3 regions of the Pseudomonas sp. S9 genome follow, and region 3 is predicted to be linked to each of the others. Evidence: predicted binding sites of a transcription regulator. Region 3 holds the regulator's gene; each other region holds the start of a gene.
What was found. The regulator sigma-54, encoded in region 3, starts transcription at its own class of promoters, with help from an activator protein. The targets are predictions, from matches to a motif close to ANTGGCATNNANNTTGCTNT.
Positions count from the first base shown of each region.

Region 1: a site for sigma-54 is predicted at 3,111-3,130, ahead of glnA (glutamate--ammonia ligase). Genes of this name have one in related genera too.
Region 2: a site for sigma-54 is predicted at 4,140-4,159, ahead of glnK (P-II family nitrogen regulator). Genes of this name have one in related genera too.

Region 1 is NZ_AFFX01000008.1:142,506-152,929, reverse strand. Features, by position in the region: partial or broken gene glnL (nitrogen regulation protein NR(II)) at 1-72, opposite strand, end outside; gene PSES9_RS0115955 (DUF4124 domain-containing protein) at 259-873, opposite strand; gene PSES9_RS0115950 (DUF4124 domain-containing protein) at 873-1,445, opposite strand; gene glnA (glutamate--ammonia ligase) at 1,611-3,017, opposite strand; gene thiI (tRNA uracil 4-sulfurtransferase ThiI) at 3,345-4,799, shown strand; gene typA (translational GTPase TypA) at 4,971-6,782, shown strand; gene cptA (phosphoethanolamine transferase CptA) at 7,004-8,749, shown strand; gene PSES9_RS0115925 (YkgJ family cysteine cluster protein) at 8,819-9,220, opposite strand; gene PSES9_RS0115920 (histidine kinase N-terminal 7TM domain-containing diguanylate cyclase) at 9,568-10,424, shown strand, end outside.
Region 2 is NZ_AFFX01000010.1:61,744-72,167, reverse strand. Features, by position in the region: gene PSES9_RS0117880 (HAD family hydrolase) at 1-150, shown strand, start outside; gene sutA (transcriptional regulator SutA) at 205-543, opposite strand; gene PSES9_RS0117870 (ammonium transporter) at 923-2,173, opposite strand; gene PSES9_RS0117865 (ammonium transporter) at 2,249-3,565, opposite strand; gene glnK (P-II family nitrogen regulator) at 3,604-3,942, opposite strand; gene PSES9_RS0117855 (accessory factor UbiK family protein) at 4,350-4,616, shown strand; gene PSES9_RS24360 (autotransporter family protein) at 4,866-8,447, shown strand; gene PSES9_RS0117840 (YifB family Mg chelatase-like AAA ATPase) at 8,608-10,098, shown strand; partial or broken gene PSES9_RS25760 (methyl-accepting chemotaxis protein) at 10,129-10,424, opposite strand, start outside.
Region 3 is NZ_AFFX01000011.1:177,158-187,581, reverse strand. Features, by position in the region: gene mlaE (lipid asymmetry maintenance ABC transporter permease subunit MlaE) at 1-65, opposite strand, end outside; gene PSES9_RS0119610 (ATP-binding cassette domain-containing protein) at 65-874, opposite strand; gene PSES9_RS0119605 (KpsF/GutQ family sugar-phosphate isomerase) at 1,124-2,098, shown strand; gene PSES9_RS0119600 (KdsC family phosphatase) at 2,098-2,622, shown strand; gene lptC (LPS export ABC transporter periplasmic protein LptC) at 2,634-3,200, shown strand; gene lptA (lipopolysaccharide transport periplasmic protein LptA) at 3,187-3,723, shown strand; gene lptB (LPS export ABC transporter ATP-binding protein) at 3,727-4,452, shown strand; gene PSES9_RS0119580 (RNA polymerase factor sigma-54) at 4,588-6,102, shown strand; gene hpf (ribosome hibernation-promoting factor, HPF/YfiA family) at 6,283-6,591, shown strand; gene ptsN (PTS IIA-like nitrogen regulatory protein PtsN) at 6,607-7,071, shown strand; gene rapZ (RNase adapter RapZ) at 7,088-7,945, shown strand; gene PSES9_RS0119560 (HPr family phosphocarrier protein) at 7,958-8,230, shown strand; gene pmbA (metalloprotease PmbA) at 8,284-9,630, opposite strand; gene yjgA (ribosome biogenesis factor YjgA) at 9,739-10,257, shown strand; gene tldD (metalloprotease TldD) at 10,354-10,424, opposite strand, start outside.

The sequences.
Region 1 (10,424 bases), on a different contig from region 3:
CGCATCGAGCAATAATGTGGCGGTTGTCAGGTTGTCGAGTAGCAGGCGGTGCAGTGCGTCGTTAATGATCATAGGCATCGGCTTCCGGCAGTGGTTATAAAAATGCAAGAAGCAAACCAAAGCCCTGAAAAGTAGCGTTTTCCCTGTGTAAATAGCGACAACGCCCACAAATAGATGTAGGCCGCCACGTGCAGGGCGACCCAAAACAGGGAGAGTATAGAAGTGACTGCCTTTATGTGCTCCTAAATGGTGCGTTTGCTACATAAAGGGAACGAAGGGGATGTCTCTTTCTTCTTCAGGCTTGTCTTTGAGTGGGCATTCAGGGCGCACGCCGTAGTCTTTCCGCTTGCAGGGATTGACCTGGCGTTTTTGCGCAAGCGAGGTGCGCAGCAGGTGAAATGGCTGGCTGGGTGTTCGTTCAATGATGCGCTCATGCTCATCGATGATCTCAACCGCCAACTGGTGCGTTCCCCTGTCGATATTTTCCAGCGGGAAAACCGGGCTGCGACCGGCCTCGCCAATGGCATTACCGTCGAGAATCAGGCGAAAGCGATGCCCGGGCAGCAGCTCGGGTTCGCTGGTGGCGCTGACAATCAGGTTACCGGCGTTATCGCGGATTGTTGCATCAGGTTGCGGCACCAGGATGCGTAGCATCTGGTAGGACAGCACCAGGGGTTGCTCGTCTACGACTTCTGGCTTGAGCTTGATGGTCGGAGTGATGCGATTGGTAGGTGCTATCTGCACCGGCTTGGCATTACCCCCCCGGGGTTGGTCGGTAAATACCCGGTTTCCTTCTGCATCTATATAGGTGTAGACCTGTGCCGACGCGGACAGGCTGCTCAGTAGCAATAAACAGGTTAAAAGTGCGCGCATCAAGGGGCTGGCTTAGGTCTTGGGGTGGGTTTGGGTTTAGGGGTGAATGCGGGACTGTTATTGGTGTTGACCCTTTGTACGGTGAATGTGCTGGTCTCGCTTTGCTGCACCGTGCCGCTGGTGCTGATTACCTGCACCGCGAGCGAGTGTTCGCCACGATCAACATTATTGAGCTGGAGTCGCGGCACGTTGCTGGGTTCGCCATAAGGTTGGCCGTCGAGCAGCAGCTGCAAGCGGTGCGCCGGTGACAGGCGTGGCTGAATGTTAACCCCGACGCTGAAGGTGCCGTTGTTGGCGCGCAGCGCGGCTTCATCTGGCAGGCCGGTCAGCTCCAGTACTTGATAGGAGGCCTGGACTTGCGTGGGAGCATTATCGCTTGCTTCACTTGTCGGTTGTTTCGGGGTTTTCATCTCCACCGTATTGGTTTTAGGCAGCTCGATGGTTTCGGTGTCTACGCCCTGTGGCGGTTCGTTAGTGAAAACGGTATTGCCGTTGGCGTCGGTGTATTTATAGATTTGCGCGCTGGCCGGCAGGGCGGCGGCGAGTATAAGGCAGGCAACTAGTGTGCGCATGAGCGATCCCTCAACGTGGCTTGTTGATTAAGATTGCACTGCGCGGCGTTACTGGCAAGTGTCGGCATGTTGCAGTGTGTGCGGGCGCATAAAACAATGGGCTGAGCGGTGCATTGGCAAAAACAAAAGGCCACCCGAAGGTGGCCTTTTTTCATACCGGCTGGATTAGACGCTGTAGTACAGGTCGTATTCCAGTGGGTGTACGAAGGTGCGAACTTTGATTTCTTCTTCGTGCTTGAGCTCAAGGTAAGCATCGATGAAGTCGTCGCTGAACACGCCGCCCTTGGTCAGGAACGCACGACCTTTGTCGAGCTCTTCCAGGGCTTCTTTCAGGCTGCCGCAAACCTGTGGGATCAACTTGCCTTCTTCTGGTGGCAGGTCATACAGGTTCTTGTCAGCTGCATCGCCAGGGTGGATCTTGTTCTGGATACCGTCGATACCGGCCATCAGCAATGCTGCGAAAGCCAGGTATGGGTTGGCTGCTGGATCCGGGAAGCGTGCTTCGATACGACGAGCTTTAGGGCTGGCAACGTAAGGAATACGGATCGAGGCAGAACGGTTGCGAGCCGAGTAGGCCAGCATTACTGGAGCTTCGAAGCCAGGGACCAGACGCTTGTAGGAGTTGGTCGATGGGTTGGTGAAGCCGTTCAGTGCCTTACCGTGCTTGATGATACCGCCGATGAAGTACAGGGCGATGTCAGACAGGCCGGCATAGCCTTCGCCGGAGAAGGTGTTCTTGCCGTCTTTGGAGATCGACATGTGAACGTGCTTGCCCGAGCCGTTGTCGCCGTACAGTGGCTTAGGCATGAAGGTAGCGGTTTTACCGTAGGCATCGGCTACGTTGTGTACGCAGTACTTCAGGGTCTGAACTTCGTCAGCCTTGTTTACCAGGGTGTTGAACTTGACGCCGATTTCGTTCTGGCCAGCAGTCGCCACTTCGTGGTGGTGAACTTCGATGACCAGGCCCATATCTTCCATGGCATTACACATGGCAGTACGGATTTCGTGGTCGTGGTCGCACGGCGGAACTGGGAAGTAACCACCTTTGACGGCTGGACGGTGGCCCTTGTTGCCGCCTTCGATGTCGCCGTCAGTGTTCCAGGAGCCTTGCTCGGAGTAGATCTTGAACATCGAGCCGGAGATGTCCGACTTGAACTTCACTTCGTCGAAGATGAAGAATTCTGGCTCCGGGCCAACAAATACAGTGTCACCAATGCCGGTCGACTTGAGGAACTCTTCAGCGCGCTTGGCGATGGAGCGTGGGTCGCGGTCGTAGCCTTGCATGGTGCTTGGCTCAACGATGTCGCAAACCAGAATCAGGGTTGGCTCTTCGGTGAATGGATCCAGCACGGCGGTTTCGTCAACCGGCATCAGGATCATGTCGGAAGCTTCGATGCCTTTCCAGCCATGAATGGAGGAGCCGTCGAACATCTTGCCGTGCTCGAAGAAGTCTTCGTCCAGCGCGTCGCGGGCTGGCATGGTTACGTGGTGCTGCTTACCCTTGGTATCAGTGAAGCGCAGGTCAACCCACTTCACGTCGTGTTCTTTAATAAGTTGAATCGACTTCGACATGCTGTCCTCCAGGCGGATAAGGCTCAATCTGTTGAGCCCACAAAATTCGGAAAAGCTCGGCGGATACTCCGCCAGTACTACCTGCCTCACAAGGGAGCAATTTGCATGCCAGTGCACTGTGATGGACTAAAGCCCGCAAACGCAGGCGCACCGGGGGATTATTCCCAGTTGTGCTGATATTGCTGCACCAAGCCGGTGCCAAATAAAACGACAAGGCACCATTATGGTGCGACGAAATGTTTAACTAAGGTTTTTGATCAAACCTTGCACAATTTCCGCTATAATCCGCGCCCCTGTTTTTTCGCGAGCTTGGCGCGCGTTGCTTCCATGAAACTGATCGTAAAAGTTTTCCCAGAAATCACCATCAAGAGTCGGCCTGTTCGCAAGAACTTTATCCGGCAGTTGGCGAAGAATATCCGCTCGGTGTTGCGCGATCTTGATCCGCAGCTCTCGGTTACCGGTGTCTGGGATAATCTGGAAGTTGAAACAACCCTGACCGATGCCAAGCTGCTGGGCGAACTGACCGAGCGTCTCCGCTGCACGCCGGGCATTACTCATTTCCTTGAAGTGAATGAGTATCCCCTGGGCGATTTCGACGATGTGCTGGAAAAGTGCAAGCTGCATTTCGCCGACCAATTACCGGGCAAGATTTTCTCTGTGCGCTGCAAGCGTGCGGGCAAGCATCCGTTCAGCTCGATGGACGTTGAGCGTTATGTGGGCAGCCAGTTGCGCCAGCAGTGCGGCGCTGCCGGAATCTCGCTTAAAGATCCGGATGTTGTTGTGCGCATGGAAATCCGTGACCAGCGCCTGTTTGTCATTCACAACCAGCATGACGGGCTCGGCGGTTATCCACTGGGCTCACTGGAGCAGACGCTGGTATTGATGTCGGGTGGCTTTGATTCGACCGTCGCCGCCTACCAGATGATGCGCCGCGGCTTGGTGACTCACTTCTGCTTCTTCAATCTAGGTGGCCGCGCCCATGAGCTGGGCGTGATGGAAGTCGCGCATTATTTGTGGAAGAAGTTCGGCAGCTCGCAGCGCGTACTCTTTATTAGCGTGCCTTTTGAAGAAGTACTCGGTGAGATCCTCGGCAAGGTCGATAACAGCCAGATGGGCGTGGTGTTGAAGCGCATGATGTTGCGCGCCGCCACCCAGATCAGCGACCGCCTGCAAATTGATGCATTGGTGACGGGCGAGGCTATTTCGCAGGTGTCGAGCCAAACGCTGCCGAACCTGTCGGTCATCGATGCCGCCACTGAGAAGCTGGTGTTGCGTCCGCTCCTGGCCAGCCACAAGCAGGACATCATCAATACCGCGACGCAGATCGGCACTGCCGACTTTGCCAAGCATATGCCCGAATACTGCGGTGTGATTTCGGTGAATCCGACCACCAAAGCCAAGCCCGACCGGATTGCCTATGAAGAAAAGCAGTTCGACATGGCGGTGCTTGAGCGAGCAGTACAGAGCGCAACCCAGTTGCCGATCGATAAGGTTATCGACGAGCTGGGCAAGGATATTCAGGTTGAGGAAGTCAGCGAAGTCCTCGCCGGTCACGTCATCATTGATATCCGTCATCCGGATAGTGTCGAGGACGAGCCGCTGCGGCTGCCTGGCACCGAAGTGCAGGAACTGCCGTTCTATGCACTCAACAGTCGCTTTAAAGAGTTGGATCCGAGTCGCCAGTATTTGCTGTATTGCGACAAGGGTGTCATGAGTCGCCTGCATGCCCACCACCTGCTAAACGAGGGGCATGCGAATGTGCGCGTTTATCGTCCGACATAAGACACCCGGGTTGAATGGCGGCAGCATCCGCCATCGCCCTCCCGACATACAGGCGGCGTAAAAGCTTCTGAGTCGCGAGCGGCTCAATGTGCTTTTACGTCGTCTAGCACAACCTTAATACTCGCCGTCTACACTATGCGGCAAACCGAATCCTCTGATCGAGATACACAAGTGATCGATAATCTACGTAACATCGCAATCATTGCCCACGTTGACCATGGTAAGACCACCCTGGTAGACAAACTCCTGCGCCAGTCCGGCACGCTTGACCGTAAAGAGCTTGAAAACGAGCGCGTGATGGACAGCAACGACCAGGAAAAAGAACGTGGTATTACCATCCTGGCGAAAAACACCGCTCTGAAATGGCACGACTACGACATCAACATCGTAGACACCCCCGGCCACGCCGACTTCGGTGGTGAAGTAGAGCGCGTAATGAGCATGGTTGACTCCGTGCTGCTGGTGGTTGACGCCCAAGACGGCCCAATGCCACAGACTCGCTTCGTAACCCAGAAGGCGTTCAAGGCTGGCCTGCGTCCTATCGTTGTAATCAACAAGATCGACCGTCCGGGCGCGCGTCCTGACTGGGTTGTCGACCAGATTTTCGACCTGTTCGATAACCTGGGTGCAACCGAAGAGCAGCTCGATTTCCCAATCGTGTACTGCAGCGCCCTGAACGGTATTGCAGGTCTTGAGCACGATAAGCTCGAAGAAAACATGGATCCGCTGTTCCAGGCGATCATCGACCACGTACCGGCTCCAGCCGTAGACGTCGATGGCCCGTTCCAGATGCAAATCTCGCAACTGGACTACAACAGCTTCCTGGGTGTTATCGGCATCGGTCGTATCGCTCGCGGCAAGGTCAAGACCAACACCCCGGTGACCGCTATTGGCACTGACGGCAAGAAGCGTAACGGCCGTATCCTCAAGATCATGGGGCACTCGGGTCTGCAGCGCGTTGAAGTCAACGAAGCGCAAGCCGGCGACATCGTTTGTGTCAGCGGTATGGACGAGCTGTTCATCTCCGACACCCTTTGCGATCCGACGAATGTTGAAGCCCTTGAGCCGTTGACCGTTGACGAGCCAACCGTGAGCATGACCTTCCAGGTCAACGACTCGCCGTTCTGCGGCAAGGAAGGCAAGTTCGTCACCAGCCGTAAGATCAAAGAGCGTCTCGACAAAGAGTTGCTGTACAACGTTGCCCTGCGCGTTGAAGAAGGCGATAGCGCTGACAAGTTCAAGGTTTCCGGCCGTGGTGAGTTGCACCTCTCGGTACTGATCGAGACCATGCGTCGCGAAGGCTTCGAACTGGCTGTAGGCCGTCCTGAAGTGATTATCCGCATGGTTGACGGCGTTAAGCACGAACCATTCGAAAACGTCACCATCGACCTGGAAGAGCAACATCAGGGCCCGATGATGGAGCAGATGGGTAACCGTAAAGGTGACCTGACCAACATGGTTCCAGACGGCAAGGGCCGTGTACGCCTTGAGTACACCATTCCTGCGCGCGGCCTGATCGGTTTCCGTAACCAGTTCCTGACCCTGACTTCGGGCTCGGGCATCCTGACCAGCATCTTCAGCCACTATGGTCCGATGAAGTCGGGCGATATGGGCGGTCGTATTCAGGGCGTTCTGGTTTCCAGTGCAACTGGCAAGGCTTTGACCTACTCGCTGGAAACCCTGCAGGCGCGCGGCAAGCTGTTCCTGGGCCACGGTGACGACGTTTACGAAGGTATGTTGGTTGGTATCAACAGCCGTGACAACGACCTGGTTGTTAACCCAACCAAGGGCAAGAAGCTCGATAACATGCGTGCTTCCGGCAAGGACGAAACCATCGCTTTGGTTCCGCCAATCCGTTACACCCTGGAGCAGGCCCTGGAGTTCATCGAAGACGACGAGCTGGCTGAAATCACGCCTAAGTCGATCCGTCTGCGTAAGAAGTTCCTGCTTGAGACAGACCGTAAGCGTGCCAGCAAGAGCTAAGCATTAGTTTTCGCGGCATCTGAAAGCCCCTGGCAGCTTGGCTGCCAGGGGCTTTTTTGTGCCTGTTGCTTTTTGGTTTAGCGACCGCAGGCCAGCACGCCGGCAAACAACATTCTTTTCACAATGTGTCTGATACGGTGGCCGGCTTTATTGCTTGGCCCCGTATTAAACGCAGTCATGCGGGGCGGTTAAGTGTATCGAGAGTGAGTTGGGAGTTCAGTATGCAGGCATCGGCACAGGCCAAGGGGCATAAACGCTGGGATTGGGCAGGGCTTGGCTGGTTATTTCTATTCTTCTGGTATTTTTCCGGCGTTACCCAGTTATTGATTCAACTGACTGACACCACGGGTTTCGTCAGTTTCCGTCAGGCGTTTCTGGTCAGTGCTATATGGCTGGTTCCGGTCTTGCTGTTTCCCCGGCACACCAAAACCATCGCCGCTGTTGTCGGCGTGATTTTATGGGCGTGCTCCTTGGTCGGGCTGGGCTATTTCTGCATCTACGGCCAGCAATTCTCACAAAGCGTTATTTTCATCATGTTCGAATCGAACATGGCCGAAAGCATGGAATATTTTGGCCACTATTTTGTGTGGTGGATGATTCCGGTCTACCTCGGCTATACCTTTGTCGCCTGGCTGCTGTGGCGCAAGATTCGACCCTTGGAGTTCGGCGTTACCCAGGCGCGGGTGCTGAGCGTCGTGCTGTTGCTTGGCTTGATTGGTTATCCGCTGGCCAGGGAAGTCAGCAAGCGTCCAACGCTGGGCGTGGCCCTGGAGAAGTTTGAAGAGCGCATTGAGCCAGCAGTACCTTGGCAACTGGTCGTGGGCTTTCGTAAATATCGCCAGCAACTCGATAGCATGGAGAAGCTCCTGGCTGAAAACGCCAAGCTTGCGCCGCTCGATGCTATGAAGGACTCTCGCGCCGGAAAGCCGACAACCTTGGTGCTGGTTATTGGTGAGTCAACCAACCGTCAACGCATGAGCCTGTATGGCTACCCGCGCGAGACCACGCCCGAGCTGGACAAGCTGCGTGATCAGCTGCAGGTGTTCGACAACGTCGTTACTCCGCGGCCCTACACGATCGAGGCATTGCAGCAGGTGCTGACCTTTGCCGATGAGAAGAACCCGGACGGCTACCTGACCACACCGTCACTGGTCAACATGATGAAGCAGGCGGGTTACAAGACCTTCTGGATCACCAACCAGCAGACCATGACCAAGCGCAACACCATGCTCACCACCTTTTCTGAACAGGCCGATGAACAGTATTACCTGAATAACAACCTGAATCAGAATGCACGCCAATACGACGGTGATGTGCTTGAACCCTTTGCCAAGGTGCTGGCTGACAAAGCCCCGCGCAAGCTGATTGTGGTGCACCTGCTTGGTACGCACATGCGCTACAAGTACCGTTATCCGGAAAGCTTCGAGAAATTCACCGATAACAAGGGCGCGCCCAAGTGGGTGACCGAGGACCAGTTGGCGACCTACAACAGCTATGACAACGCGGTGCTGTATAACGATTTCGTCGTGTCCAGCCTGATCAAGCGTTTCTCGGCAAGCAAGCCGGATGGTTTCCTGTTGTACCTGTCGGACCATGGCGAGGCGGTGTTCGATAGCCCAAAAGGTGGCGTGATCGGGCGTAACGAAGGCAAGCCAACCTCACCGATGTACACCATTCCATTTATAGTCTGGGCCTCGGATAAGTGGAAAGCCCACGCTTCCTTTGACTTCAGCAGCATGCTTGAGCGGCCTTACAGCAGCTCGAACCTGATTCATACCTGGGCTGATTTGGCTGGGCTGAGCTTCAGTGAACTGGACCGGAGCAAGAGCCTGGTCAGTAACAGGTTCATCGTACGCCCACAGATCATTGGTGATCCCTATGAGCCTAAGTCGTTGATTGACTTCAGTTTGATCAAACCCAAGAAGATCCAGCTGAGCAAGGATGACTTAGCGGCCAGTCGACCCTGAACTGGCCAGAGAAAAAGCCCTGCAGATTTTGCGGGGCTTTTTATTTCTGCAACAGGTACCAGTTCCGCTTCAGCGGGTCGGCTTGGGAATATAGGCGCAGTAGCCGGGGCGCGGGCCGATCTTGGGGTGGTTGCGGCAGGTTTCCGGGCGCACGTCGTAGATGGTGCACAGGCGTGATTTGCGATCCAGGTACATGCAGTCATTATTCGACAGGCGTGTCAGGGTGAAGATGCCGGACTTCTGGTTGAAACGCTCGATAATGCCTTCTTTTTGCAAGCGCTTGGCCACATTTCTCGGTGGGTCGCCTCTTTCAAAAACAAAGGCCACGCCCATGCGAATCAGGTCGCTGATGCCCACTTCCACAGGCAACTGGCAGCAACTGGAATTGCAGCTGTGGCACATGTCTCGAGTAAATTTTGCCCAGGTGTCCAGGCGGTCGATTTCTGCGGCGGCAATCAGGTTGTTTTTCATGGGTCTGCTAAGTGTAGGAGGGGGCGCGGCGGGCGATGATAGCGATGTCGGGCGCTTTGTGAAGAGATATCTGCCGACCGGTTGTAGCCGGCAAGTTTAGCAGTGCGCGGGATGCTGGTGTTTATACGAGGTGGTAAACTGCCAAGGCATTGCGCTTCAGCGGTTGGTTGCGCGATTTTGAACTAGGCGATAGGCAGTAGTTTACGGCTATTTAGGCCTACATTTTCTTCTGGTTTAGATCAGGGTGATCGTTTGCACATCGTGGCTTGTGGGGCGTGGTCAAACTCGGGTTTTAGTCGCAGTCCCTGTCTGTGTCTGAGTGTCGTGCCGCTGCGCTCGAGTGCAGTGTGTTGAGTCTTCTCAGTTCTTGCAGTCAGTCTGGCTGGGACTTCCCGGTACAGCTGTTGATCACCGGGGTGGTTTGTTTCGGGGTGCTGCTGTTATCGCGCTGGGTTTCGCAGCAACGTTATTTTCCAGGGCAGAGCAACTTTATCTGGCTGCACCTGGCCTGTCTTTGGTGGATGCTCGCGGCGAGCGTCGAAATGGCTGCGCAAGGTGCCGAGTGCAAAGTGTTCTGGGCGAGCATGGCCTGGCCCGGGATTCTCCTGACGCCCACATTCTGGGCGGTGTTTCTCTGGCAATATATCTATGGCAAGCATCAACGCCTGAGCAGTCCCGTCCTGGCGATGCTGATGCTCGCGCCCGCACTATGCTGGGTCCTGGCGCTGACCAATCCCTGGCACCACCTGATGTACACCGAGCAAACAGCGCCGCTGAGTGGCGACTACGGCTCGCCGATCAAGTATGTCCACGGCAGTGCCTATTACGTCGCAACAGCCTATGGCTACATTTGCATGCTGTTCTGCTCCGGTATTGTGATCCGTGCGGTGCTGCAAAGCAGCGGCCTTTATCGCCGCCACTACCTGGTCTTTTTGTTGCTCACACTGGTGCCCTGGGCGGTTAACGCCAGCCATGTGTTCCTCGGCGTGTCGCTTTTTGGTTTTGATCCGACTCCGTTCAGTTTCGCATTCACCCTGATGGCCTTTGCCTGGCTGATTGTCGGGGTGCGCCTGTTCGACTTGTTGCCAGTGGCCCGCAATCTATTGCTCGAGGCGCTGTTTGACCCGGTCCTGGTGGTTGATTCGCAGATGCGAGTGGTCGAGGTGAACCCTTCAGCGCTGAAGCTTTCAGGGCTTGAGCGCGG
Region 2 (10,424 bases), on a different contig from region 3:
GCCGGTGCGCAAGCTGCCGGCATGCGCGCCATCTGGTTCAACCCACTCAACCGGACATGGCCCCAGCAGCCTGCCCCAGATGGCGAAATCAGCAGCCTGGCGCAATTGCCCGCCCTGCTTAACAGCTGGTTAAAGCCCTCGGGGAATTGATATCCAGCGACAAAAAAACCTGCACAAGGCAGGTTTTTTTGTTTCGGCGACCACTCAGATAGGGCGGCTGCCGTATTTGCTGTCGGGCTTTTTCGGCGGGTCAGAAACCAAATTGGGCTCGACCTCTTGCACCTTGCCGCCACGAGCCAGGAACTCTTCCATGGCCTGGGCCAGGGAATCACGGTCCTTTTGCTTGGCTTCGACGCTCGGCAGGTCTTCCGGATCTATCGCAGCCTTGGCTTTCTTGCTTTTGCTTTTGCCGGAAGGCGAAGATATATCGTCATCGCTATCGTCATCAACACTTGGATCACCATCGTCAGACGCAGCAAGATCCTCACCGTCGTCCTCGTCAGCACCATCCAACTCTTCTTGTTCGAGATCTTCGTCGCTCATGTTCAGCCTCATGAAATGCGAAAGCAGATTAGTTATAGCCCAGCTGCGTAAATTTCGTACACAGCCAGCAAAAATTCAAATGCCCTTGCCTGACAAAATCGCCTAGCACGCCCTTTGCCAGTCAGCCGGGCTGAGTGCAGTCACTGCAAAAAGACTGTACCCAACGGCGCGCATTCTAGCGTGACTCCAGAAAAAGCAAAGTAAAAGTAGCAGATTTCACGGCGTTGTTTAACAGCTCTGAATTGAAGACAAAAAAGCCCGGCTGCGCTATCTACTCAAGGTAAATTCGCTAGCCGGGCTGATAGGTTACTGATCTTGCGCGCCCCGTTATCTAATGCATGTTATTGAACGGGCTGTGGCGCGCAGATGCGTTGTGGAATCAAGACTTGGTAAATTCCGGATAGGCTTCCATACCGCATTCGGCAATATCCACGCCTTCGTACTCTTCTTCTTCGCTGACACGCAGGCCAATAACGGCTTTGATGATGGACCTGACAATCAGGCTGGCAACAAATACCCAGGCGAAGATCGAAGCAATACCCAGCAGTTGAGCACCCAGGGTTGCATCAGGGTTGTTCGGGCAAACAGCCAGCAGCCCCCAAATACCGCAGACGCCGTGCACCGAGATTGCACCCACCGGATCATCGAGCTTGAGCTTGTCGAGGCCGATAATGGCAAATACCACCAGTACGCCGCCAACTGCACCGATCAAAGTGGCTTGCATGGCGCCAGGGGTCAGCGGCTCAGCCGTGATTGCAACCAGGCCAGCCAGTGCACCGTTCAGTGCCATGGTCAGGTCAGCCTTGCCGAACAGGATGCGCGCAACCAGCAAGGCTGCAATCAAGCCACCGGCAGCGGCCATGTTGGTATTAACAAACACCTGGGCAACAGCGTTGGCATCTTCAATGGTGCTCATTTTCAACTCCGAACCACCGTTGAAGCCGAACCAACCCATCCACAGGATGAATGTGCCCAGCGTTGCCATCGGCAAGTTTGCACCTGGAATCGGGTTGATCTGGCCGTTAGCGCCATATTTGCCTTTACGCGCACCCAGCAGCAGAACACCTGCCAGAGCCGCTGCAGCACCCGCCATGTGCACCACGCCCGAACCTGCGAAATCGAGGAAGCCCGCAGAGTTAAGGAAGCCCGCGCCCCACTTCCAGAAACCCTGTACCGGATAGATGAAACCAGTCATCACCACCGCAAAGGCCAAAAACGCCCAGAGCTTCATGCGCTCGGCAACCGCACCGGAAACAATCGACATGCAGGTAGCCGCAAATACCACCTGGAAGAAGAAGTCCGAACGCAGCGAGTAATACGGTGCGTCATCACCACCTGCGAGAACAGCCTCAGGGGTATGCTCGCTACCGATCAGGAAACCCAGGCTTGGCAGGATGCCGCCTTCCGGGCTGGAATACATGATGTGGTAACCGATGACCAGGTACATGACGCTGGCAACCGCATACAACGCGATGTTCTTGGTCAGGATTTCAGTGGTGTTCTTGGCACGCACCAGACCGGATTCGAGCATGGCGAAACCCGCTGCCATCCACATCACCAATGCGCCGCATATCAAGAAGTAAAAGGTGTCAAAACCGTACGTCAATGCTGTCAATGCTGTGTTGTCCATATGTCACCTCGTGCCGTGCGCCTTATCAATAGCGCTATTCGGTTAGGGCGCCCGTGAAGGGCGCACTCTGTGTGCTTACAGGTTGTAGCCACGCTCGTTGTGCAGGGCGAGATCGAGACCAACAGTCTCTTCCTCATCGCTGACCCGCAGCCCCATTACCAGGTCGATTACCTTGAGGATCACGAAGGTCACAACCGCGGTGTAGACCAGGGTGAAAATCACGCCTTCAAACTGGATCCAGAGTTGTGCAGCGATATTTTCAACTTCACCAAAACCGCCCAGTGCAGGTGCTGCAAACACCCCAGTGAGCAATGCACCGACAATCCCGCCGATACCATGCACGCCAAAGGCGTCCAGCGAGTCGTCGTAGCCGAGCTTGCGTTTCAGGCTCGGGGCGCAGAAGAAAAAGATCACCCCCGCCGCCAGGCCAATAACCAGCCCGCCCATTGGGCCTGCGGTGCCAGCCGCCGGGGTGATTGCAACCAGGCCAGCCACCACACCCGAGGCAATCCCCAGTGCGCTTGGTTTGCCGTGTGTGATCCATTCGGCAAACATCCAGCCCAGTGCAGCGGCAGCCGTGGCGATTTGCGTAACCAGCATGGCCATGCCCGCAGTGCCGTTTGCTGCAAGCGCCGAGCCTGCGTTAAAACCGAACCAGCCGACCCAGAGCATGGCCGCGCCAATCAGGGTGTAACCCAGATTGTGCGGAGCCATTGGCGTGGTCGGATAACCCTTGCGCTTGCCCAGTACCAGGCACGCCACCAAGCCAGCTACACCAGCGTTGATGTGCACGACAGTACCGCCCGCGAAATCGAGCACGCCCCAATCCCACAGCAAGCCGCCCACGCCGCCCCAGACCATGTGCGCCATGGGCGCATAGACCAAGGTGAACCAGGCGGGGATGAAAACAAGCATCGAGGAAAACTTCATGCGCTCGGAAAAACCACCGACGATGAGTGCGGGGGTGATAATGGCAAAGGTCATCTGAAAGGTGATGAACACGCTTTCAGGAACCGCTGCGACCAGGCTGTCAGCCTGCAAACCCCTGAGAAATGCCCTGGACAAGCCGCCCACAAAGGAATTGAAGTTAACAACACCTTCTTCCATGCCTGTGGTGTCAAACGCCATGCTGTAGCCATAGATGACCCACAGCAGACTGACTAAACAGGTGACGGCAAAGCACTGCATCATCACGGACAGCACGTTCTTGGAACGCACCATGCCGCCATAAAACAGTGCCAGGCCAGGAATGGTCATAAACAGTACGAGCGCGGTGGCAACAATCATCCACGCGGTATCGCCACTGTTCAGTACAACCTCGTCGGCCATCGCAACGCTAGGCAAAACGAGGGACAAAAGGGCTCCTAGCCCTGCGATTTTTCGCAGAGTCATGGTTTAACTCCTGGGGCGGGGTTCGGTTTTTTTGGGGCTTAAATCGCGTCGGTATCGGTTTCGCCGGTACGAATGCGAATGGCCTGTTCCAGATTAACTACGAAAATTTTGCCGTCACCGATCTTGCCGGTGTTGGCAGCTTTAGTGATGGCTTCGATGACGCGATCCAGTTGATCGTCAGCAATCGCCACGTCGATTTTCACTTTTGGCAAGAAATCGACCACGTACTCAGCACCGCGGTACAGCTCAGTGTGGCCCTTCTGGCGACCGAAGCCTTTGACTTCAGTGACAGTGATGCCCTGCACGCCGATCTCCGACAGTGACTCACGGACGTCGTCCAACTTGAACGGCTTGATGATGGCAGTAACTAGCTTCATGTAACTCTCTCCCGTGTAAGGTGGACTTGCCCCAGGAATTGCAAACCCGAGCCAAGTCTAAGCGCAGTGTCTGGCTTTTGTAATGCATTGGCTGCTCTAAAGCGGCAAAACCAATACCCACCAACCGCTCCTGACGAAACACTCCTGTGCCCCGACTCACGCACCGGAACCGCATCAGTGCATCTCTCATCTGGAGCTAAGCAGAAAGCTTGCCAAGCATCATAAATCTGCTTAATTTCATGCACTTAGGTGCTTCTAGAGGCAAATCGCCAGGATTTTCGGCGATTTAACGCACAATAACGGTGCGGCACCATCGGGCGCAGCGCGCAATAATCGTGCAAGTGGTAAAAGCTGTTGCCTCGACGCTGCGTGTTACACTTTCAACCTACCGCTACCGGATGCTAATCATGTTGCCACCCAAAATCCTCCTCGACGCCCTCACCGCCGGCGCCTCGCGCCTGTTCAATGGCGATACGCCGTTGCCACGCGCTGAGTTCGAGGCGCAATTCAAAGCACTGATGCAAAGCGGATTCAGCAAACTGGATTTGGTCAGCCGCGAAGAGTTCGACAGCCAGATGGTAGTCCTGGCCCGCACCCGTGCACGTTTAGAGGCACTCGAAGCCAAGGTCCTTGAGCTAGAAGCCAAAGAGTCCCAGCCCGCCACCAAGCAGTAACCCCTCTAGACGCTTCCCTTGGCCGCAAGGCCTCTGTGCGTGCTCCTGTCCAAAATTCGGCGCCCCTCGCCACTCTTAACTGAAGGTGCCGACTGCGAGTGCACGGCGCTGAAAATCTTAACAATTCTTGCGAACAGCCCCTGCTCGCTACGCCCCTGAATAAAATCAACTTTCAACATCAGGCCTTGATAGCAGATGGATCTGTGCGGCCCCGATGCGCCTCGAAGATAACGACAGAGGAAGTCGATTATGAAGCGGACTACAAAAGACAACGCCCCCCTGACCTTTAACCTAAGGGCAGGACGCCAAGGCAATGCTCTCCAGAGCGTCTCATTCAGCGCCCTGCTGGTCTTGGTCCTTGGCGGCTCCAGCAGCGCCTATGCAGCCTGTGTCAACCGGCCAGGAATAGGCGCCACCGAAGGCTCGACCTGCACCAGCGCCGGAACAAGCTTTAGCTCCGACACCATCAATGTACCAATCCGCAGCAGCGCCAAAAGCTCGCTGACGCTGACCGCTCCAGAGGTCAGCGCCGAGGTTTTGCCAAGTACGCCTGATGGTAATCGCGCCGTGGTATTTGCCCGCGATGCTGCCTTGAATATCGAAGGCAGCCTTACCAGCATCCTGAACGGCGCAGAAGGCACCGAAACCGGTCAACTTCTACGCTCGACCCTGGGCGGCTCGATTGTCGTCGGCGGCGATACCCGCCTGATCACCACCCAGGCGGATGCCATCGCGATTGACGCCAACCGAGGCAACATTTTGCTTAAAGGCAACCTCGATGCCGTCTCGCGCGGGCGCGCAGGAACCAGCAATAAGGCTGCGGTAAGACTCGGGCAGGGTTTACGCGCAAGCAACGGCGCAAGCATCAGGGTTCAAGGCGACACCCAGCTTGATGTGGTCAGCCGCGCGATTGAAGCCAACGGCACACCAGGCTCACAAATCGAGCTGACCAACCTCAGAAGCCGCTCCGAATCCTTTGGCATTATTGCCACGGGCGAGGATAACGCCGTGGTGGTCACCGGTGAGCAGGTCGATATCCAGGTCAGCGGCGACAACAGCGAAGGTATATACGTCGCCGAAGGTGCCAATGTGATCATCGACAGCGCAGGTGGCAATACCCGCAACGCCAAGGACTCGACAATTGTGTTCAATACGCCCGGCGCCAGCCTGGTCACGCTGGGCGATGCCTCAGACGCCTTGCGCGTACAGAACAGCAGCGGTGATGCACGCATCCTGATTGGCGCAGGCACTATTACCACCGGCACCACCAACAGCGGCTATGACTCCGAGGGCGCTTTCGCGCTGGTCCGCGGCGGCCCGGGCGTCGCTCAAGTCGACATGAGTGGCGGCAGTATCCTCACCTTTGCCGAAGAAGCCGAAGGCATCGCTGTTCAGGCGGATAACAACGCTGCCAGCAGGATCGACAATGACAGCATCATCAACTTCAGCGGCGGCAGCGTCACCACCAGAGGTAATAGCGCCGTCGGCTTGCTGGCGCAGAGCGATCCGTTGAGCAAAGGCAATGTCACCATCAACCAGTCTGGCGGCAGTGTCACCACCAGCGGCACCGGTGAACGGCAGCAGCTTAGTCACGGGATCCTGGCTGAAGCCACCGGCTCAGGTAACAGCACCATCAACCAAAGTGGTGGCACGGTCAGCACCACGGGAAATGGCAGCCATGGCCTCTATGGATACTCGATTAGCGGCGATGTGAACATCAACCAGGGCGCAACGGCGAGCGCTCAGGCCAGCGGCGAAAATGCTTCGGCGCTGGTGGCCGAGGCCGTATCGCCAGAGCAACGCTATGCAATCAAGGCGGCCGGCACATTGATTGGCGGCAGCGGCCAGGGCGCAGGCATCAGAACCAGCACCCAAGCCAACGGTAGCCTTGAGCTTGGTGCAACGGCCAAGGTTAGCGCCGCCTCGGGAATCGCCATTCTCGACGGCAGTGGCAACAGCACTATCACCAGCGCGGGCACTATCACTGGAGACATACTCACCAATGCCGGCGACGACCAACTGAACCTGTTGGCCGGCAGCGTGACCAACGGCAGCGTCATCATGGGTAAGGGCGACGACCGCGCAACCATTGAAGATGGCGCAGACATCACAAGAGTCAGTCTTTTCGATGGTGGCGAAGGGGTGAACGACAGCCTGAGCTTTGCCGGTGGCGAACGAAATATCGCTGCGGATAGCCTGCAGAACTGGGAAACAGTGGTTCTCGATGCAGGTGCCCGCATCAACTTCGACTCTCCAGGTCTCAGCGTTGGCAGCAGCGACAATGCAACAGAGCGCGGGCTGATCATCAATCAGGGTGCAACCCTGCGCGCCCGCCAGTCGAGCTTTACCGTCAGCGGCGACGTGAACAATAGTGGCACCATCGACCTGCAAAACAACAGCGCAGGTGATCGTTTTGTCATCGCAACCAATCCAGGCGACGCCTCCGGCAATTACCACGGGCAAGACGCCAGCCTGAAAATCGACACTGTACTCGGCGGCGATAACTCGCCAACAGACAAGCTGGTGATTCAGGGCGACTCAACCGGCAGCACCAGGCTTAGCGTCAACAACCTCGGCGGCAGCGGCGCCCAGACCGGCAATGGCATCGAAGTGGTGCAGGTCGCCGGAAACTCAAACGGGGTCTTCGCACTCAATGGCGACTACATTACCAAGGACAACCAACAAGCCGTTGTCGCCGGCGCCTATGCCTACACGCTGCACAAGACAGAAACTGGCGACTGGTCCCTGACCTCGGCCATTACCGCCTCCCCCGATACTCCTGTCGATCCGCTGGTGCCAGTGACGCCGAGCGAGCCGCGCTATAGCCCTAGCGCTGCACTCTATCAACAATATGGCCAAGCGTTGCTCGACATGAACAGCCTGCCGACCATGCAACAGCGTGTCGGCAATCGCTACTGGCATGCCGCCGACGGCACGGCTCAAGGCCGTACAACCACCAGTATTGACGGCGAGCAGACCTACATCGAAAACGGCGCAGGCTGGGCCCGTGTGGAGGGCAGCTACCAGCGTAACAGGCCCAATGCCGGAACGATCGATGCCGACTCAACAACCAATCGCTGGAAAATGCAGGCTGGCCTCGACGCCTTGCTGAATGAAGACCAACAAGGCAACAAGCTGATTGGCGGGCTAACTGCGCACTACGGCACCTCGTCGTCCCAGGTTGAATCGTTTTTCGGGGATGGCAATATCGACAGCCGTGGTTATGGTGTCGGCCTGACGCTAACCTGGCTGCAGGAAAATGGTTTCTATATTAACTCGCAAGCCTCGGCAACCTGGTACAAAACCGATATCGACTCTGACGAAACAGATCATCAGTTAGCCTCGGACAATGATGGTTTCGGCTACCCCTTCTCGGTCGAGAGCGGCAAGCAACTTAAGCTCAACGAAACCCTGAGCCTGACGCCCCAGGCACAGTTGATCTACTCCAAAGTTGATTTCGACAGCTTTACCGATGAGTTCAACACCCACACCTCATTGGACTCTGCCGACAGCCTGCGCTCACGCCTGGGTGTTTCGCTGGATCATGACAGCCGTTGGCTGGACGACACCAACAAGATCCGCCGTAGCCATGTCTACGCAATCAGCAACCTGTACTACGAGTTCCTCGATGGCACCAAGGTTGATGTTGCCGACGTAAAGCTTAAAAATCGTCCAGAGCGGCTCTGGACTGGCCTCGGCGTGGGCGGAAGCTACAACTGGAATGAAGACAAGCTCTCGCTCTACGGCGAGGTGTCTGTCGACTCATCCGTGAATAATTTCGGCGACAGCACGGCCGTCAACGGCACCGTCGGCATGCGCCTGAGATTTTGACCCTCAGTCACCGATAACGAAAAACGGAGCCCTCAAGCTCCGTTTTTTATTGCTCAACACCGCTGCATAACTGAACTAACCGGTTGCGCACCACTCCAGCGCAACCTGCTACGCTCGAAATATCGCAGGAAGCGATAGCCCAGACTTCAAGGAGCGAACGATGTCACTGGCCATAGTCCACAGCCGTGCCCAGGTGGGTGTTGATGCGCCAACTGTCACCGTCGAGGCGCACCTTGCCAATGGTTTGCCATCACTGGCATTGGTCGGTTTACCCGAAACAGCGGTAAAAGAAAGCAAGGACCGAGTACGCAGCGCCATCCTCAACTCTGCATTTGAGTTCCCACCACGGCGAATCACGCTCAATCTGGCCCCGGCCGATTTACCTAAGGATGGTGGTCGTTTCGACCTGGCAATCGCCTTGGGGATTCTCGCCGCAAGCGGGCAAATACCGGCAAGCGCACTTGAAGATATCGAATGCCTGGGTGAACTGGCGTTATCCGGAGAGGTTCGTCCGGTCCAGGGAGTATTGCCGGCCGCCCTGGCTGCTCGGGCCAGCGGACGCACTCTCGTGGTGCCCAGCGCCAACGCGGAAGAGGCCAGTCTCGCTTCCGGCCTGAACATAATTGCAACCGAGCACTTATTGCAGCTGGCTGCCCATTTCAATGGCCTGGAGCTGATTGCGCCATACCAATCACAAGGCCTGCTGCGCCAGCCCCAACCCTACCCGGACTTATCCGAAGTTCAGGGCCAGTTGACGGCAAAGCGTGCATTACTGGTGGCCGCTGCCGGCTCCCATAACCTGCTCTTTAGTGGCCCGCCTGGCACTGGCAAAACCCCGCTCCCCAGCCGCCTGCCCGGTTTGCTGCCACCGCTTGACGAGCAAGAAGCGCTGGAAGTGGCAGGCATTCATTCAGTCGCCAGCCACAGGCCAATGACCGCCTGGCCACAACGACCTTTTCGCAATCCCCACCACAGCGCATCCGGTCCGGCATTGGTCGGCGGCGGCAGCCGGCCACAACCCGGCGAAATAACCCTTGCTCACCATGGCGTGCTGTTTCTCGACGAACTGCCTGAGTTTGATCGCAAGGTCCTTGAGGTATTGCGCGAACCGCTGGAAAGCGGTCATATCGTGATCGCCCGCGCTCGCGACAAGGTGCGCTTCCCGGCCCGATTCCAACTGGTTGCGGCCATGACCCCTTGCCCCTGTGGTTTTCTTGGCGACCCCAGCGGGCGCTGCCGTTGCAGTAGCGAGCAGATTCAACGCTACCGGGCCAAACTCTCCGGCCCGCTGCTCGACCGCATTGATTTACACGTCACTGTGGCCCGCGAGGCAACAGCCCTGCTTGTACCTGAAAGCACCACCAGTGAAACCGCCACCAGCGCCGCCCATGTTGCCAGCACCCGTAAACGGCAAATGCAGCGCCAGGGCTGCGCCAATGCATTTCTGGACCTGCCAGGGCTGCGCCAGCACTGCCCGCTGCAGGCGGCGGACCAGCTATGGCTGGAAACCGCCTGCGAGCGACTGGCCTTATCCCTACGCGCCGCTCACCGCGTGCTCAAGGTCGCAAGAACCCTGGCCGATCTTGAGGGCGTCGCAGACATAAACCGCCAGCACCTGGCCGAAGCCATGCAGTATCGCGGTCATGCCTAGACCTAACGCAGTAGCCATATCGGCCTGGCGCTACTGAAAACGCCCGACCTCATTGCGCAGCTCACCCGCCAGGCCATCAAGCTCGCGGGCCGTTTCGGCCAGGTTGGAGATCACCTGGTGCTGCTCGTTATTGGCCAGGGCGATACTTTGCAGATTACTGCTCAAGGCCGTAGCGGTGCTACTTTGCTCTGAAGTGGCGGTGGTAATAGAGGCAAACTGCTCTCCGGCCATGCTGGTCTGCTCGGCAATTTGCGCCAGTGCCTCCACAACCCGAGAATTGAGCTGCAAGCCTTCGTTCATCAACGACTGGCCTTGCTGCATGGTGC
Region 3 (10,424 bases):
GCGACCACATCAATACCCGCGCGCCCCAGCAATGCCACCCGTTCGATTGGTGTTCTTTTGCGCATTAGCGCGCCCCCAGTAAATCGTCGCGGTAACTAGCCGCCGGAAAGTGAAAGGGTACCGGACCGTCGGCTGCGCCCTGCATTAATTGTTGAATTCGCGGGCTGTCCGACTTCATCAACTCACTGGGCGTGCCTTGTCCCAACACCTGGGTATTGCCCACGACATAGATGTAGTCAGCAATACTGGCAGTTTCAGCCAGGTCATGGGAAACCACGATACTGGTGATACCCAGTGCGTCATTGAGCAAGCGGATCAATCGAACCAGCACCCCCATCGCGATGGGGTCCTGACCAACAAAAGGCTCATCATAAATCAGAATCTGCGGATCAAGAGCAATGGCCCTCGCCAGCGCCACGCGACGCTTCATGCCCCCCGACAACTCATCCGGCATCAGGTCGATTGCGCCGCGCAGGCCGACAGCCTGCAGCTTCATCAGCACAATATCGCGAATCATTTCGTCTGGAAGCTTGGTATGCACACGCAAGGGAAAGGCCACGTTCTCGAATACATCGAGATCGGTAAACAGCGCGCCACTTTGAAACAGCACGCCCATCTGCTTGCGCATGTCGAACAACTCACTGCGCGACAACGTCGGCAGGTTGACTCCATTGACCCACACCTCCCCGGCAGAGGGCTTAAGCTCAGCGGCTATCAGCCTCAACAGGGTCGTCTTTCCGCTTCCGGAAGGCCCCATGATGCCGATCACCTTGCCGCGCGGGATGCACACATCGATATTCTTGAAAATATCTCGGTCACCGCGCTTAAAACTGACGTTTTTAAGCTCAACCGCGTAATGACTATCGGCGCCCATCTAAACTCCTTACGAACAACTCCCTTTGGTAGACGCACGGCATTAAACCGAAGACACCATGCCAACCATTAGGGCCGAATTGGGGATGCAGCATACCACCACCCCCAGAAGCGCTCCCAATATTAGCAAACACAGCAAAGCACTCATACTCATAACCAGCACACAAGTGCGACACAATTCTAAGATGAGCCAGCAACGCTTTCGGGCTATAATCGCTGGCTTTTACAGAGCATGACCTGGCCGACCGCTATGAACCAGTCAAACGACCTGATCAAATCCGCGCAGCGCACCATTCGCCTAGAGCTCGAAGCAGTTGAAGAACTGCTGCCTCGGATTGATGACAATTTCATCCGCGCCTGCGAGCTGATCCTTTCAAGCAAAGGCCGGGTCGTTGTGGTCGGCATGGGCAAATCAGGTCACGTCGGAAACAAGATCGCCGCTACTTTAGCCAGCACGGGCCCCACGGCTTTTTTTTTCCACCCCGCCGAAGCCAGTCACGGCGACATGGGCATGATCACCCGCGACGACGTAGTACTCGCGCTTTCCAACTCGGGCTCGACCGCTGAGATCGTGACCCTATTGCCACTGATCAAGCGCCTGGGCATCAAACTGATCAGCATGACAGGCAACCCCGAGTCGGCTCTGGCCAAGGCCGCCGAAGTCAATCTCGATGCCAGCGTATCGAAAGAGGCTTGCCCGCTTAACCTGGCCCCCACTCCATCGACCACCGCATCGCTGGTGCTGGGCGATGCACTGGCGATCGCCCTGCTTGAGGCTCGCGGCTTTACAGCTGAAGACTTTGCCTTTTCGCATCCGGGTGGTGCCCTCGGCAGGCGTTTGTTTCTGAAAGTGGAAAACGTCATGCATACCGGCGACGGCTTGCCTACAGTCAAGCGAGGCACCTCGCTTCGCGAGGCTTTACTGGTCATGACCCAGAAAGGCCTGGGCATGACAGTCGTGATCGATGAAAACGGCTTACTGGCCGGAATCTTTACAGATGGTGACTTGCGCAGAACTCTGGATCGGGAAATTGATCTACGTGAAGCAACCATCGATCAAGTCATGACCGCCCGTGGCAAAACCGCCCGCGCCGAAATGCTCGCCGCCGAGGCCTTGAAGATCATGGAAGACCATAAAATCAGCTCGCTGGTGGTCGTTGATGACAACGACCGCCCAATTGGCGCGCTGAACATGCACGACCTACTACGTGCCGGAGTAATGTGATGACCCCAGAATTCAAAGAACGAGCCCGTGCGATCAAACTGGCGATTTTTGACGTTGACGGCGTGCTGACGGACGGCAAGTTATACTTCCTGGTCGATGGTAGCGAATTCAAGACGTTCAATACGCTCGACGGCCACGGCATAAAAATGCTGATCAACTCGGGCGTACGCACCGCAATAATCAGCGGACGCAAAACCCCTGTGGTGGAACGTCGTGCACAAAACCTGGGGATTCAACACCTTTACCAAGGCCGAGAAGACAAAATTGCAGTGCTCGACGAGCTCCTTGGCGAACTCGGCCTAGACTATGAACAGGTTGCCTACTTGGGAGATGATTTGCCCGACCTGCCAGTGATTCGCCGGGTGGGACTGGGTGTCGCGGTAGCCAACGCTGATTCTTTTGTGCGTCAACACGCGTTCGCGGTAACCCAAGCCAGGGGCGGAGAAGGCGCAGCACGCGAATTCTGCGAATCAATCATGCTCGCCCAGGGCACCCTTGAAGCGGCTCAAGCAGCCTACCTGTAGAACAGCAAACTATGCGCAAGCCACTGAACATACTGCTCCTCATACTCGGCGTACTGCTCGTGGCAGCTGCCGGGTATTGGAATATCAACCCGGACAGCTTCGCGGACAAACCTGCAAAGACCACGTCGCAAAGTACAATTGACTTTTATGTGGTCAACTCCAAAACCGTGCAATATCAACCCGACGGGAAATTGCATTACGAGCTCACAGCCGACAAAGTCGAGCATGCCAAAGCCTCGGACATCTCCTACCTGACACAACCCGACTTGCTGCTATACCGCGGAACAGAGCTGCCCTGGCATGTCCAAAGTGAAAAAGGCGAAGTCTCCCCGGGCGGTAAGGAGGTCGAGCTGATAGACAAGGTTCGCGTTGAACGCACTGATGCAAAGGGGCGGCCAACACTGCTTACGACCAGTCGCCTGACTGTAATTCCCGATAAGGAATATGCGCAGACGCAGCAAGCCGTTAGAATCGACGCAGCCAATGGGGTGACCACGGCGCAAGGAATGAAAGCGTATTTAAATGACAGCAGGATGCTCTTGCTGTCCAACGTAAGAGGCCAGCATGAGGTTCGTTAAAACCCTCCCCCTTCTGCTCAGCTTGGGTGCATCGCTAGGAAGCGTTCATGCCTGGGCTTTGCCAACTGACCGCGATCAACCGATTCGCGTGCAGGCAGACAGCGCAGAACTTGACGACAAGCAAGGTGTTGCGGTTTATCGCGGCGATGTCGTCATCACTCAAGGCACGATGAAAATCACCGGTGACACGGTCACCATTACCCAGAATGCCAAAGGCGAAATCGACGTTTTCACTTCAGTCGGACGCCCGGCCTACTATGAGCAGAAACCTGCGGTAGACAAAGAAATCGTCAAAGCCTACGGCCTGACCATCCAATATTTTGCAGCCAATGAACGTATTGTCCTGATTGACCAAGCCAAGGTCATTCAAGAGGGCAACACCTTCGAAGGCGAGAAAATCGTCTACGACACGCAGCGCCAAATCGTCAACGCTGGCCGCGCAACAGGTACCAAGGTGACCTCGCCGCGCCCACGCATCGATATGGTGATCCAGCCGAAGAACAAACCCACCCAAGGGCAGTAATTAATGGCTACATTGAAAGCCCAACACCTGGCCAAAAGCTACAAAAGCCGCCAGGTTGTCCGTGACGTTAGCCTGAGCATCGACAGCGGCCAAATCGTCGGCCTGCTTGGCCCTAACGGTGCAGGTAAGACCACCTGCTTCTACATGATCGTGGGCTTAGTGCAGGCTGACCAGGGACGCATCCTGATTGACGACCTCGACGTCAGCCATCAGCCCATGCACGGCCGCGCACGTGCCGGCATTGGCTACCTGCCTCAAGAAGCATCGATTTTCCGCAAGCTCAGCGTTGCCGATAACATCATGGCAATTCTTGAGACTCGCAAAGAACTTGACCGTGCTGGCCGTGAAGCTGAACTGGAAAGCCTCCTTGAGGAGTTCCATATTCACCATATTCGCGACAACCTGGGCATGAGCCTGTCCGGCGGTGAGCGACGCCGGGTTGAAATTGCCCGCGCCCTGGCAACAGCACCGAAATTCATCTTGCTTGATGAGCCATTTGCCGGTGTTGACCCGATCTCGGTTGGCGATATCAAGCAAATCATCCACCACTTGAAAGCCAAGGGTATCGGCGTGCTGATCACCGACCACAATGTGCGCGAAACGCTGGATATTTGCGAAACAGCCTATATCGTCAGCGACGGCCAGCTCATTGCGGAAGGCAACTCGGAAGCGATTCTGGCCAACCAGACGGTAAAAGAAGTCTACCTGGGCCATGAATTCCGCCTTTAACCCGGTTTTTCTCAACCGATTAGCGTCAACTGCTAGGCAAAGCACTGCAATTCGGGCATATAATTTGCTTCCTTGAGGCGCCCATCAGGCGCCCTGTAGTGGATTGCGCAAAGACGCCGGTAAATAAGGTCTGCAATGAAACCATCGCTAGTCCTGAAGATGGGCCAGCAGCTGACGATGACTCCTCAGCTGCAACAAGCCATTCGCTTACTCCAACTGTCGACCCTGGATCTCCAGCAAGAAATCCAAGAGGCACTGGAGTCAAACCCAATGCTCGAACGTCAGGAAGACGGCGAAGACTTCGACAACTCGGACCCCATGGCCGACGGCGCCGAGACCGCCACCGCCGAGCAGCCTGCACAGCAGGACAATTTCCAGGAAACCAGCTTCCAGGATGCTCCGCAAACCGTGGACAACCTCGAGGATGGCGAGTGGAACGAGCGTATCCCCAACGAACTCCCAGTGGATACCGCCTGGGAAGATGTCTACCAAACCAGCGCCAGCAGCCTGCCCAGCAGCAGCGATGACGACGAATGGGACTTCACCACGCGCACTTCGACCGGCGATAGCCTGCAGAGCCATATGCTCTGGCAGCTCAACCTGTCCCCCATGTCCGACAAGGATCGCCTGATTGCGGTTACCCTGATCGACTGCATCAATCCTCAGGGCTACCTCGAAGAAACCCTGCAAGAGATTCTCGAAGCCTTCGACCCGGAACTGGACATCGAACTCGACGAAATAGAAGCCGTCCTGCACCGCATCCAGCAGTTTGAACCCTCAGGCATTGCCGCCCGCGACCTGCGCGAATGCCTGACCCTGCAACTGCGCCAGCTGCCAGTCAAGACCCCCTGGCTTGCCGAAGCCCAACGACTCGCCAATGACTATCTGGATTTGCTGGGCAACCGCGATTACAGCCAGCTGATGCGCCGCATGAAGCTCAAGGAAGACGAACTGCGCCAGGTCATCGAATTGATCCAGAGCCTCAACCCACGACCGGGCTCGCAGATTGAGTCCAGCGAACCCGAATACGTGGTACCCGATGTCATTGTGCGCAAACACAACGAGCGCTGGCTGGTTGAACTCAACCAGGAAGCCATGCCCCGACTCCGCGTCAATGCGCAATACGCGGGTTTTGTGCGCCGCGCCGACTCGAGCGCCGACAACACCTTTATGCGCAACCAGCTTCAAGAAGCCCGCTGGTTTATCAAAAGCCTGCAAAGCCGCAACGAAACGCTGATGAAGGTTGCGACCCAGATCGTTGAACATCAACGGGGCTTTCTCGACTACGGCGACGAGGCGATGAAACCACTGGTGCTGCACGATATCGCCGAAGCGGTGGGCATGCACGAGTCGACCATTTCCCGGGTCACCACCCAGAAATTCATGCACACCCCCCGTGGCATTTACGAGTTGAAATACTTCTTCTCCAGCCACGTCAGCACCTCCGAAGGCGGAGAATGCTCGTCTACAGCGATCCGCGCGATCATCAAAAAACTGGTTGCAGCGGAAAATGCAAAAAAGCCGTTGAGTGACAGCAAGATCGCTGGTTTACTGGAGACACAAGGCATTCAAGTAGCTCGACGCACAGTTGCTAAATACCGGGAATCACTCGGTATCGCGCCTTCAAGTGAACGCAAGCGATTGATGTAACAGCTGATGAACAGGAAGATCGTCTCAATCACTATCGAACTGACCCGCTCTTAGCTAAAAGCAGCCATACTAAGGGCGTAAAGGTGTCAGGCTCGGTTACTGGGGGTCTTACGCGCCACAGTGTTCCGGCGGCAGGCAACTCGGCCTGTCTCTTACACACGGCAACAAGGAGAAAGCGGTATGCAAGTCAACATCAGTGGACACCAACTGGATGTGACCGACGCCCTGCGCGAGTACATCGACGAAAAATTCAGTCGACTAGAGCGCCACTTCGACAAGATTACGAACGTACAAGTCATTATGGAGGTCGAGAAGCTCAAGCAGAAGATCGAAGCCACCTTACACATTGCAGGCGGCGAGATAGTCGCCAACGCCGAACATGATGACATGTATGCAGCAATCGATTTACTGACCGACAAACTCGATAGACAACTTATCAAGCACAAGGAAAAGCAGCTCGACCGTCAACAGGGCGCAATGGCCCGTTGATATCGCCCTACTCCTATGATCCGACTTGAAAATATCCTGACCCCCGGCCGTTCCCTGGTGAACGTGCCGGGCGGCAGTAAAAAACGCGTTCTCGAACAGATTGCCAACCTGGTTGCGCGCGAATTGCCCGACCTCGATGGACAAGACATTTTCGAAAGCCTGATCGCCCGCGAAAAACTCGGGTCCACTGGTTTTGGTAATGGCATTGCCATTCCACACTGCCGTTTGCCTGCGTGCAATGCCCCCATCAGCGCCTTGCTCAAGCTCGACTCAGCTGTCGATTTCGACGCGATTGATGGCGCCCCGGTTGACTTGCTGTTCGTGCTACTGGTTCCTGAAGCCGCTACGGATGAACACCTAGAGCTGCTTCGTCAAATAGCGAGCATGCTTGACCGCAGCGACGTCCGTGAGCGACTGCGCCAGGCACAAAGCAATGAAGCCCTGTACCAGGTTGTTGTCGACGTACAGAACAACAGCTAAACGACAGAGAACCTACATGCGCTTGATAATAGTCAGCGGGCGTTCAGGATCAGGTAAAAGCACCGCCCTTGATGTACTCGAGGACAACGGCTTCTACTGCATAGACAACCTGCCGGCCAGCTTGCTTCCCCAGCTAGCTGAACGAGCGTTTCAGCAGAAAGATTCAGCTCACCCCAATGTCGCGGTGTCGATCGATGCCCGCAACCTGCCAAGCGACTTGAACATGTTTCCCGAGTTGCTTGAACAAGTCCGTGCGCGCAATGTTCAGTGCGACCTGCTGTACCTGGACGCCAACGAAGAAACGCTGCTCAAACGCTTCTCTGAAACGCGCCGGCGCCATCCGCTGACCAACGACAATCGGTCGTTGGCGGAAGCCATTACCGATGAAACCCTGCTGCTTGAGCCAATCATTGATCTGGCCGACCTGAAGATAGACACCACCCACCTGAATCTCTACCAACTGCGCGACACCTTGGCCTTGCGCCTGCTGAACAAGCCGGATCCGGGCACTGCATTTCTGGTTGAATCCTTTGGTTTCAAACGAGGCATGCCGGTTGACGCAGATGTGGTATTTGATGTGCGTTGCCTGCCAAACCCGTATTGGCGCGCTGAACTACGCGATTTCTCGGGGCTTGAGAAACCCGTTATTGACTATCTTGACAGCCAGGCGGATGTCCAGGACATGTATCAGGACATCCATGCCTACCTGAGCAAATGGTTGCCACGCTTCGCGGCCAGCAATCGCGCCTACGTGACGATCGCCATTGGCTGCACGGGTGGGCATCACCGCTCGGTGTATATCGCCAACCGCCTGGGCAAAGCGCTCAAGGCCCAGCTCAAAAACGTCCAGACTCGCCACCGCGACCTCAGTTAAGGAATTGCCGCGATGCCCGCCTGCGAAGTAACCATTATCAACAAGCTCGGTTTGCACGCACGGGCTGCCGCCAAATTTGTCGGCGTTGCCACACAGTATCCTTGCAGCATCAAGGTTGGCCGTACATCACAGAGCCTGGTCGACGGCAAAAGCATCATGTCGGTGATGATGCTGGCGGCAGGCAAAGGCACCTCGGTACACCTGCTAACCGAAGGCGAGCAGGATGAACAGGCGCTCGATGCCCTGCTCGAGTTGATCAACAACTACTTCGATGAAGGCGAATAGTGCGCGATTGCCGCAAACCAATGGGCGGATGACAAATCATCCGCCCTGCTTGATCAGCTACCTGCAACTGTCATGCGCTCGATCAGCACGGAACCGGTGCGGATACTGCTGCGCAACTCCAGATCATTCCCTACCGCAACGATTTGCTTGAACATATCCCGCATATTGCCGGCGATGGTTACTTCCTGGACCGGGAATTGGATCTCGCCGTTTTCGACCCAGTAACCGCCGGCGCCGCGTGAGTAATCACCCGTCACCATATTCAGGCCGTGGCCCATCAACTCGGTCACCAGCAGGCCACGTCCCATGCGCTTGATCAGTGCTTGCTGGTCTTCATCGCCATGGGTGACAAACAGGTTATGCACGCCACCGGCATTCGCGGTGCTTGGCATGCCCAGCTTGCGCCCGGAATAAGTGCTGAGCACATAGGACAGCAACTCACCGTTCTCGACAAAGGACTTGGCATAAGTCGCCAGGCCGTCGCCGTCAAACGACGCACTGCCCATTGCCCGCGGAATATGCGGACGCTCATCAAGACTCAGCCACTGCGGGAAAAGCTGCTGGCCAATAGCCCCTTCCAAGAACGAAGACTTGCGATAGATACTGCCGCCCGAAATAGCCCCCAGAAAGCTGCTGAACAAGCCCGTGGCCAACTCAGCGGCGAACAACACCGGGACTTCACAGGTTGGCACCGGCCGTGCACCAAGACGGCTGACAGCACGCATGGCCGCACGCGCACCTATGGCTTCCGGACTGGCCAGCAGTTCGCCCTGGCGATTGACGTCATACCAGTAATCGCGCTGCATCAGCCCCTTGTCTTCGGCGATCATCACGCAGCTCAAGCTGTGCCGGGTGCTTGCGTAACCGCCGATGAAACCATTGCTGTTGCCATAGACACGACAGCCCTGATGCGTACTCAAGGAGGTGCCATCGGCGTTCTTGATTCGCTTGTCGGCGTCGAATGCTGCGCCTTCGCAGCGCAAGGCATGTTCGATCGACTGCTCGGGAGTAATCGACCAGCCATGGTATAAATCCAGATCCGGTAGATCCCGCGCCATCAACGCTGCATCTGCAAGGCCCGCGCATTCATCTTCAGAGGCGTGCTTGGCAATCGCCAGCGCAGCCGCTACCGTCTCCCGAATAGCCGCATCACCCGTGGCCGAGGTACTTGCAGAACCTTTGCGCTGCCCCAGGTACAGGGTGATGCCGAAGCCCTGGTCACGATTGAACTCAACGGTCTCGACCTCACGCTGGCGCACCGTGGTCGACAAGCCCTGCTCAACAGAAACCGCAACCTCACAGGCACTTGCGCCCTGCTTCCTGGCTTCGGCGATGATCTGCTCCACCTGAGCCTGTAACTGCGGCACCGCTTGTGGGCCAACGACGTCTACTGAACTCATACCTACTCCTGAAATTATTTTCGTTGTGAGCCGCACCCTGTCGGGCCCAACCGCTTACAACTCGGAACTAACTGCTATCATGACGGGGTTTTCCACTGGATCGCCCCCATGTCTGAATACCTTGACGACTTCTCCACAGAGAAGAGTAAAACCCAGGTCAAACGCGAACTGCATGCCTTGCAAGAGCTCGGTCAACGCCTGGCGGCCCTCAAGCCTGACCTGCTAAACAAACTCCCTCTCACCGAAGAGCTGCGTACCGCGCTGGCAGAAGCGCCCAAACACACGGCTAATTCGGCGAAAAAACGCCATAGCCAGTTTATCGGCCGGTTGATGCGCGATCAGGACACTGACGCGATCCTGACCCTGCTCGATCAACTGGACGCCTCGACCCGCCAGTACAACGAACGCTTTCACAACCTTGAGCGCTGGCGCGACCGCTTGCTCAACGGCAACGACGAAACCCTTGAAAGCTTCGTCGGCGAATACCCCGAGGCCGATCGTCAGCACCTGCGCCAACTCATCCGCCAGGGCCAGCATGAAACCGCACAAAACAAGGCGCCTACGGCCTCGCGTAAAATCTTCAAATACATCCGCGAACTGGACGAGAGCAAGCGCGGCCTGCGCTGACCTGTCGAACACCACTGCACGGGGTCCCTCCCGCGCCTGAAAGCTGCAACGGCTCCCCCTGCAGCTTTTTGCATTAAAGATTGCAGCTTTTTAATCTTAAGCGCCGGTCCCACCGACGGTAATAGCATCAATTTTCAAGGTAGGCTGGCCCACCCCGACCGGGACAG